2 regions of the Pseudoalteromonas sp. SR41-8 genome follow, and region 1 is predicted to be linked to the other one. Evidence: predicted binding sites of a transcription regulator. Region 1 holds the regulator's gene; the other holds the start of a gene.
The links. The regulator sigma-54, encoded in region 1, starts transcription at its own class of promoters, with help from an activator protein. The targets are predictions, from matches to a motif close to GTTGGCACGNNNNTNGNNT.
Positions count from the first base shown of each region.

Region 2: a site for sigma-54 is predicted at 1,890-1,908, ahead of H5162_RS11355 (DUF1328 family protein). Genes of this name have one in related genera too.

Region 1 is NZ_JACJEE010000033.1:14,050-18,269, reverse strand. It holds gene rapZ (RNase adapter RapZ) at 1-817, opposite strand, end outside; gene ptsN (PTS IIA-like nitrogen regulatory protein PtsN) at 1,001-1,453, opposite strand; gene hpf (ribosome hibernation promoting factor) at 1,458-1,745, opposite strand; gene H5162_RS17620 (RNA polymerase factor sigma-54) at 1,774-3,270, opposite strand; gene lptB (LPS export ABC transporter ATP-binding protein) at 3,337-4,062, opposite strand; gene lptA (lipopolysaccharide transport periplasmic protein LptA) at 4,059-4,220, opposite strand, start outside.
Region 2 is NZ_JACJEE010000014.1:64,959-69,178, reverse strand. It holds gene oadA (sodium-extruding oxaloacetate decarboxylase subunit alpha) at 1-1,171, opposite strand, end outside; gene H5162_RS11360 (OadG family protein) at 1,182-1,427, opposite strand; gene H5162_RS11355 (DUF1328 family protein) at 1,948-2,121, shown strand; gene H5162_RS11350 (hypothetical protein) at 2,176-2,367, shown strand; gene pdxJ (pyridoxine 5'-phosphate synthase) at 2,437-3,168, opposite strand; gene recO (DNA repair protein RecO) at 3,231-3,920, opposite strand; gene era (GTPase Era) at 3,938-4,220, opposite strand, start outside.

The DNA.
Region 1 (4,220 bases):
TCACATTACTGTGGCTCATCGAGAAGCTTTCACCTATAGTTTGCGCTAGATAAACTGAGCGATGTTGACCACCGGTGCAACCAATAGCAATTGTTAAGTAACTGCGGTTATTACGTTCTAAGTGCGGTAACCAAGTTTGTACAAAGGTTTGGATCTGCCAAGTGAATTTTTGCACGATACTGTGACTGGCTAAATAATCTTTTACTGGTTGATCCAGGCCTGTGAGCGGTTTTAACTCAGGCTCCCAGTGTGGATTAGGTAAAAAACGTGCATCAAATACATAATCGGCTTCTTTTGGAATACCATGCTTAAAACCAAATGATTCAAAGGTGATGATTAGTTTTTTATCTTTTTTCCCTAAAATCTTTTCACGGATTGACTCAGCAAGCTGGTGGACACTGAGATCTGTGGTATCAAGCATGAAATCAGCACGAGTAGTTAATACATCAAGCAACACTTTTTCTTGCTTGATGGCTAAATCCAGTGGCAAAGAATCCAAAGATAATGGGTGTAAGCGGCGGGTTTCAGAAAAGCGTTTGATCAGGGTTTGATCATCACTGTCTAAATAAAATAGCGTCGGATTTGCAAAACCAGGCAAGTATTCAAGAATGTCGTTAAATTCTTCCTGCTCTTTCGGTAAATTACGAACATCGATACTGACGGCAATTTTGTCGTAATTATCAGAGACACTGCGTACTAATGACGGTAATAAGTTAACTGGAATATTATCTACACAATAATAGCCAAGATCTTCTACTACACGTAAAGCAACAGATTTACCTGAGCCAGAACGCCCACTGATGATGATTAACTCCATGTAAATTCTCCTTCATTTAATACCAATTTTATTAAAAACATGCTCATTCTTGCTTGTTAAATAACCCACTAACTTTGTTTAAAATTATTTATATAGAACAACTATATCTCATAATTTCCACCTTGTTCTAGAGCTATTTTCCTGTTGCAATAATTACTCTCTAATTCAATACAATTGGTATGACTACGATTGAGCTGCAATTACATGATACAAATCTTGGTCTGTTTTTGCGCTACGTAGTTGTTTACAAAAATCTTTGTTATTGAGTTTATCAGCAATTGTGGCTAACGTCTTCAAATGAAGTTGGCTGTCACCATCTGGTACGATGAGGGCTACAAATATATCAACTGGGCGATTATCAATCGCATCAAAATCAACCGGTGATTCACTCACTAAAATTATTGCTAGCGGGTTTTCAACACCACTCATACGGCCATGAGGGATAGCAATACCACGACCAATACCGGTACTACCTAGTTTCTCTCTCGATAGTAGTGCGTTGAGGATTTCTTGTTGTGATAGCTGAGGGAGCTGTTCATGAGCCAATTGGCTTATAAATTCAATGATCCGTTTTTTGCTATTAAAAAGGACCGCAGCTTTACTGCAGTCCTGACAAATAAGTGAGCTTAATTTCATAGTGTTAGTGTCGAGCGTGCTTCTCTTTGTGTTTAATTACTTGACGATCAAGTTTATCGATTAGTCCGTCAATAGCTGCATACATGTCTTGGTGCTCAGTCGAGGCAAATAATTCAGCGCCACTGACATGTAATGTGGCCTCTGCTTTTTGGCTTAGTTTTTCTACATCAAGAATAACATGGACATTATTGATATGATCAAAATGCCTTTCAAGCTTGGCAAACTTATTGTTTACATAGTCTCTTAATGAATCAGTAATTTCTACGTGACGACCAGTTAAATTTAGTTGCATAAGCATTTTCCTCTTGTGATTTTACGCCTTAAATCAAACTTTTACGTTGATTTGACGGTGGAATAGCCAGCGACTCGCGGTATTTTGCAATAGTCCGTCTAGCTACTTTGATACCTTGCTCTGCCAATATATCTGCAATCTTACTATCACTCAATGGTTTCGCTGAGTTTTCTGCACTGATCAATTTTCTGATCAATGCTCGAATAGCTGTCGAAGAGCATTCGCCGCCGTTCTCAGTGCTTACATGACTTGAGAAAAAATACTTTAACTCAAAAATACCACGGGGGGTATGCATGTACTTTTGTGTCGTTACGCGAGATATTGTTGATTCGTGCATCTCAACCATTTCAGCAACGTCGTTTAGTACCATAGGTCGCATTGCTTCAGGGCCATGCTCAAAGAATCCCTGCTGTTGTTTTACAATGCAGTTAGTTACTTTGAGTAACGTCTCGTTACGACTTTCTAGGCTTTTAATAAACCATTTAGCTTCTTGCAAATGCGAACGTATAAATTGGCTGTCAGTGCTTGATTTTACTGAGCGTGACATTGCCGCATATTGGCTGTTCACTCTAATTTTTGGCATGCTGTCTGGATTAAGTTCAACCACCCAGCGACCTTTAATTTTTTTCACCGAAACATCAGGTATAACATACTCTGATTCTTCGCGTACTATAGTATCCGCAGGCTTTGGATTAAGGCTGTGGATCAATGTCATTACTTCTTTCAGCTCATCTTCTTTAAGCTTAGTCTTTTTCATCAAAGTGCGATAGTCACGACTAGCTAATAAATCGATATGATCAGTTAAAATCATTTTAGTCTCGCTAATCCAAGGAGTTGCAGGATCAAATTGATTTAATTGAATACATAAACATTCTTGTAGGCTGCGCGCAGCAATACCAACAGGGTCAAATAACTGAATGCGTTTTAACACTGCTTGCACTTCGTCTAGTTCGATTTCTTCTTCGTTATTACCTTGATTTAAGCTCTCTGCGATGTCTTCGCAGCTCAAGGTTAAAATACCTGAATCGTCAACAGCTTCAACAATCGCAATGGCAATAGCTTCATCGGTTGGACTAAAAGGTGTGAGCTGTAATTGCCACATCAGATATTCGTGCAGGGTTTCAGTTGAAGCACCTTGATAAATTGACTCATCTTCAGGCATTGGGCCGGATGACGTATTTGGCGCAGCACTCATGTATTCGTCCCAGGTGACGTCCATAGCCATTTCGTCACTTAAAGTCTCTTTACTTAATGCTTCGCTACTTTCTTGTTCATATTCGCTGGGCTTGTCGTCTGCTGATGCACTAACAGTTAAGTCATCGTTGTCTTGTTTTTGTTCGTTTTTACCAGCCGTGTCGTCTGAATATTCATGCTCTTCTAGCTCTAACAATGGATTGCTGTCGAGTGCTTCTTGAATTTCTTGCTGGAGATCCAATGTACTGAGTTGCAATAAGCGAATTGCTTGTTGCAGCTGTGGTGTCATTGTAAGTTGCTGGCCCATGCGCAGCTGGAGTGATTGCCTCATGTATCTCTAACAATCCTTTTATTGTTATCATCGTTAAGTCTAGCAGATACTTAGCCGAGCGTGGCTTTATAGCCTAAATTGCTCGCCCAGGTAAACATCGCGGACTGTTTGGTCGGCAAGTACATGCTCAGGGGTACCTGATGCAATTAACTCCCCATGAGAAACTATGTAGGCTTTTTCACAAACATCAAGGGTTTCTCGTACATTGTGGTCGGTAATAAGTACGCCAATACCACGGTTTTTAAGGTGTTCAATAATCTTCTTTATATCTAACACTGAAATAGGATCAACGCCAGCAAAAGGCTCATCAAGTAAGATAAATTTTGGATTTGCGGCTAAAGCGCGTGCAATTTCAACTCGACGACGTTCACCACCAGATAATGCCATACCTTGGCTGTCGCGAATATGTTGAATGCTAAACTCATCAAGTAAGCTGTCTAGTGCTTCTTCTCTGGCTTGTTTATTCAGCTCTTTACGAGTTTCTAAAATAGCCATCAGGTTTTGATAAACAGTTAACTTACGAAAGATGGATGATTCTTGTGGTAAGTAGCCAATCCCTAACCGTGCGCGACTGTGCATTGGCAGTAAAGTGATGTCATTATCATCAATACTTATTTTACCTTTGTCGCTAGGTACTAAACCCACAATCATATAAAAAGTGGTGGTTTTACCTGCGCCATTAGGACCCAGTAAGCCAACAATGCTGCCTGCGCTAACTTCTAAACCCACGCTTTTTACAACTTGGCGACCTTTATAGCTTTTTGCTAAAAATTCAGCTTTTAATATACTCATGGCTGCCCTTTAGGTTTGTCTTTTTTACTGTCAACAGGTACCAAAATAGTGTGTACGCGATCGTTTGAGCTTGCGCCTTTTTCAGCACTGATCAGCTGTTGGTCCATATCATAGGTAATGCTTTTGGCATTAATTTTTTGACCTGCTTGAGTGACTTG
Region 2 (4,220 bases), on a different contig from region 1:
CATTAAGTACGCGCTCTTGTAATTCTTTATTCATCGGCGCAGGAGTTACGCCATACTCACCTTTTAGCACTCCGGCAGTTTCTTTGGTGATAGTTTTATAACGCTCGCCCGTCAATACATTTAATACTGCTTGTGTACCAACAATTTGTGATGTTGGTGTAACTAACGGTAAATAACCTAAGTCTTCACGTACACGTGGGATCTCAAGTAATACTTCATTCAATTTATCCGCAGCACCTTGCTCTTTAAGCTGGTTTTCCATATTAGTTAACATGCCACCAGGCACTTGCGCTAATAAAATACGGCCATCAACACCTTTTAAGCTGCCTTCAAACGCGGCATATTTTTTACGAACATCGCGGAAATAAGCAGCAATCTCTTCGAGTTGATTTAAATCCAGCTCAGTATCACGTTCAGTACCTTCAACAATCGATACAATCGTTTCAGTTGCGCTGTGTCCGTAAGTCATACTCATTGATGAAATTGCGGTATCAAGCATATCAATACCTGCATCAATCGCTTTTTGGTAAGTAGCAGTACTTAAACCTGTTGTGGCATGACACTGCATTGCAATTGGGATAGAGACTGTTTCTTTTAACGCTTTGATTAACTCTTCTGCATCGTATGGTTTAAGCAAACCAGCCATATCTTTAATACAAATTGAATGACAGCCTAACTCTTCAAGCTGCTTGGCAAGCGTTAACCACATATCAAGTGTATGAACCGGGCTTACTGTGTACGAAATTGTACCTTGTGCATGTGCGCCAACTTTAATCGCAGCTTTAATAGCCGTTTCAAGATTACGAACATCGTTCATCGCATCAAAAATACGAAACACATCAACACCATTTTTGTGCGCTCGCTCTACAAATTTTTCAACAACATCATCTGCATAATGACGATAGCCTAAAAGGTTTTGACCACGTAATAACATTTGCTGTTTAGTATTTGGCATAGCTTTTTTAAGAGCACGAATACGCTCCCAAGGATCTTCACCCAAATAACGAATGCATGAATCAAAAGTAGCCCCACCCCATGATTCGATCGACCAGTAACCTGCATCATCTAATTTTTGTGCAATCGGTAGCATGTCATCCAAACGCATACGCGTTGCTAATAATGATTGATGCGCGTCTCTAAGTACTAATTCTGTTAATTTTAATTTAGCCACAAGTCATCCCTTATAGTTTTTGTTTATTTTTGTACTGAGCTATGGCAGCACTTATCGCAGCGATGTGTTCACTTGGTACACCGGGTGCTTTGATCGATGGTGTGCGCGTTGGCATTACAACCGGCTGTTCAAAGCGGCTCGCTAATTTAGACATAGCGGTAATTGCTGCAATCAACAACGAAAGAAAAACGAAAACTCCCACCATCCCAGTGAGCATTAAGTTTGCTGCAGTAGCAAGTAATTGACCTATATCCATTCTGCCCCCCCCTGAGTATTCTTACCCACCCGAAAGATAGGTAAAAAATCACTTTATTTAAATATTTATGCAATAATCATATCAAAGAAACAGACCAAGTCCAACACTTTGTAAATTGGTAAAACCAATTAATATAAAGCTAACATATCTTCAGCAAAGTTAACACACTGCTTTTTACTATAATTTAATAGGATATAGATGATAAAAATACTGAATATAGCTATAACTTATAAGTGAAATCTAATCTGCACCTTAATAACTTACCAACCGAACTACTCAACAACTGTTAAATTAATGAAAAAGCACTCAACATGAAATTGGTCTTACCAAAAAATCATGCTGAAATATTTATTTTTCAGGACGCCGAGTATAAGTTACAGATAAAGCTGTAAATAATTCCCACCTAATTCATGAAAATAAATAAAATAAACACTATCCAATTGATAATAAAGGATTTAAACACATGGCATGTAACTGGCATTATTTACTCTGAACAAATTAACAAACCAAGGAGACGACAATGTTACGCTGGACAATTACATTTTTAGTTATTGCGCTTATTGCTGCAGTGTTAGGTTTTGGTGGTATCGCAGGTGCCGCAGCAGGAATTGCTAAGATTATCTTTTTTATCTTTATTGTATTGTTAGTTATTTCACTCGTTTCAGGTGCGTTGCGCGGCAATGTCCCTAAGTGATAACAATTTATTTTAAATAACAACACATTTATTAATTTTACAAGGAATTACATTATGAAATCGACAACTATTAAAACTGCTGTGATCGCTTTATTCGCTAGTTTTTTTATCATGGGTTGTGAAGACAATCATGCAGAAGAGGCCGGTGAACGCATCGATGAAGCTGTAACCGACGTACAAAACAAAGTAGAAGACGCCTGTGAAGAAGTAAAAGAAGGCGTTAACGCTAAAGAAACTAACTGTTAATCCAGTTAGATACAAATAATAAAAAACGACTCTTTTGAGTCGTTTTTTGCATTTTAAGAGAAGTTAAAATTAAGCTCTCGCTTCTAGCATTAGTCGCTTCATGTCACGTACTGCTTTATCTAATCCATCTATGGCTGCACGCGCTATAATTGCGTGACCAATGTTTAGTTCGTAAATCTCTTTCATAGCAGCAATCGGTTTCACGTTATGATAATGAAGACCGTGGCCGGCGTTTACTATCAAACCCAAACTTGCTGCATACTTTACACCTTGATGAATATGCTCAAGTTGTTTTTGTATCTCGGTATCAGTTTGCGCATCCGCATAAGCGCCAGTATGAATTTCAACATAAGGGGCATTACAGGCTGTAGCTGCATCTAGTTGTGCTTTGTCTGCATCGATAAATAACGATACTTTAATACCGGCGTCAGTTAATTTTGCTGTCGCGGCTTTAATCTTATCTAGATTACCAACAACGTCTAAACCGCCTTCGGTGGTCAACTCTTCGCGTTTTTCTGGTACTAAGCAAACATAAGCTGGCTTAACATCTAAAGCAATATCAATCATTTCATCTGTAACCGCTATTTCAAGGTTCATTCGTGTTTGGATTGTTTTAGCCATCACATACACGTCACGATCTTGAATGTGACGACGGTCTTCACGTAAATGAATAGTGATCCCATCAGCGCCAGCATGCTCAGCAACACTCGCAGCATGTGCTGGATCTGGGTAACTTGTACCCCGAGCTTGGCGTAAGGTAGCAATATGATCAACGTTTATACCCAAAAGAATATCTTTCATTTTTTTACCTGTAAAAATAACGGTTAAAAATACCGTATTAAGATTGTTGGTGAATACCCAAACTATTTGGATATAAACAGCTCGCGACTTTTTAATGGTTTTTTGCCTAATAAAGGCTTCATTAAATGACGACTTAATTGTTTTGCCATATATAACACATCCGGCGCACTAAAGTCATGAGCTGCAATTGCATTTAACTGCGCGCCAGAAAAGCCACTGCCTTGATTTTCTTGGGCAACAAAGCCGTATTCAGCAAAGTAACTATACGTTTGCTCTGCCGAAATTGGATCGCCTGCGGCATCAAAACTAAAGTCAACGCCATAGCCTAATAATTCTAATAATTGAAATTCATAAGAACGTAATACAGCTTGTAAGTTAGGGTGCTGGTTAAGCTGTTGTAGGTGAGTTTTATACAATTGATAGGCATGATCAATTGGTTCATTAATTGGTACAATGCGGTTGGTTAGTTCATTTAGATAAAACCCACAATAAAGCTGATCCCCAACTAGTGTGGATTGCGTGCCATGTAGTTCAAATCGTTGGATATATTTCAGGTCGTGTTTACCGGTATAATTTACCAGTAAAGCTTGGAAGGGTTGTAACTGAGCTTTGTATTTTGTTGCTTGGCGACCGCTAATTCGCGCCAGCATGCGCAACTGGCCAACGCCTTCTACTAACATATCAAGCATTACTTGTGAGTCACTAAAAGGACGTCGGTGTAATAAATATGCCGTGTAGAAGTCGCTATCCATAAATATCGCTTAGGCTATTAATCTTCACCATAGCCTAAACTGCGAAGTGCTCTCTCGTCGTCAGCCCAACCTGATTTAACCTTCACCCAAAGTTCTAAAAACACTTTATTATCAAGCATTTCTTCGAGATCTTTACGGGCTTCGCGGCCAATCACTTTAAGCTTTTCGCCTTTATTACCAATAACCATACGTTTTTGCGTTTCACGCTCAACTAAAATCAAGCCATTGATATGCCAAATGCCATTTTCTTGCCATTTAAACTGCTCAATTTCAACGGTAACTGAGTAAGGAAGCTCCTCA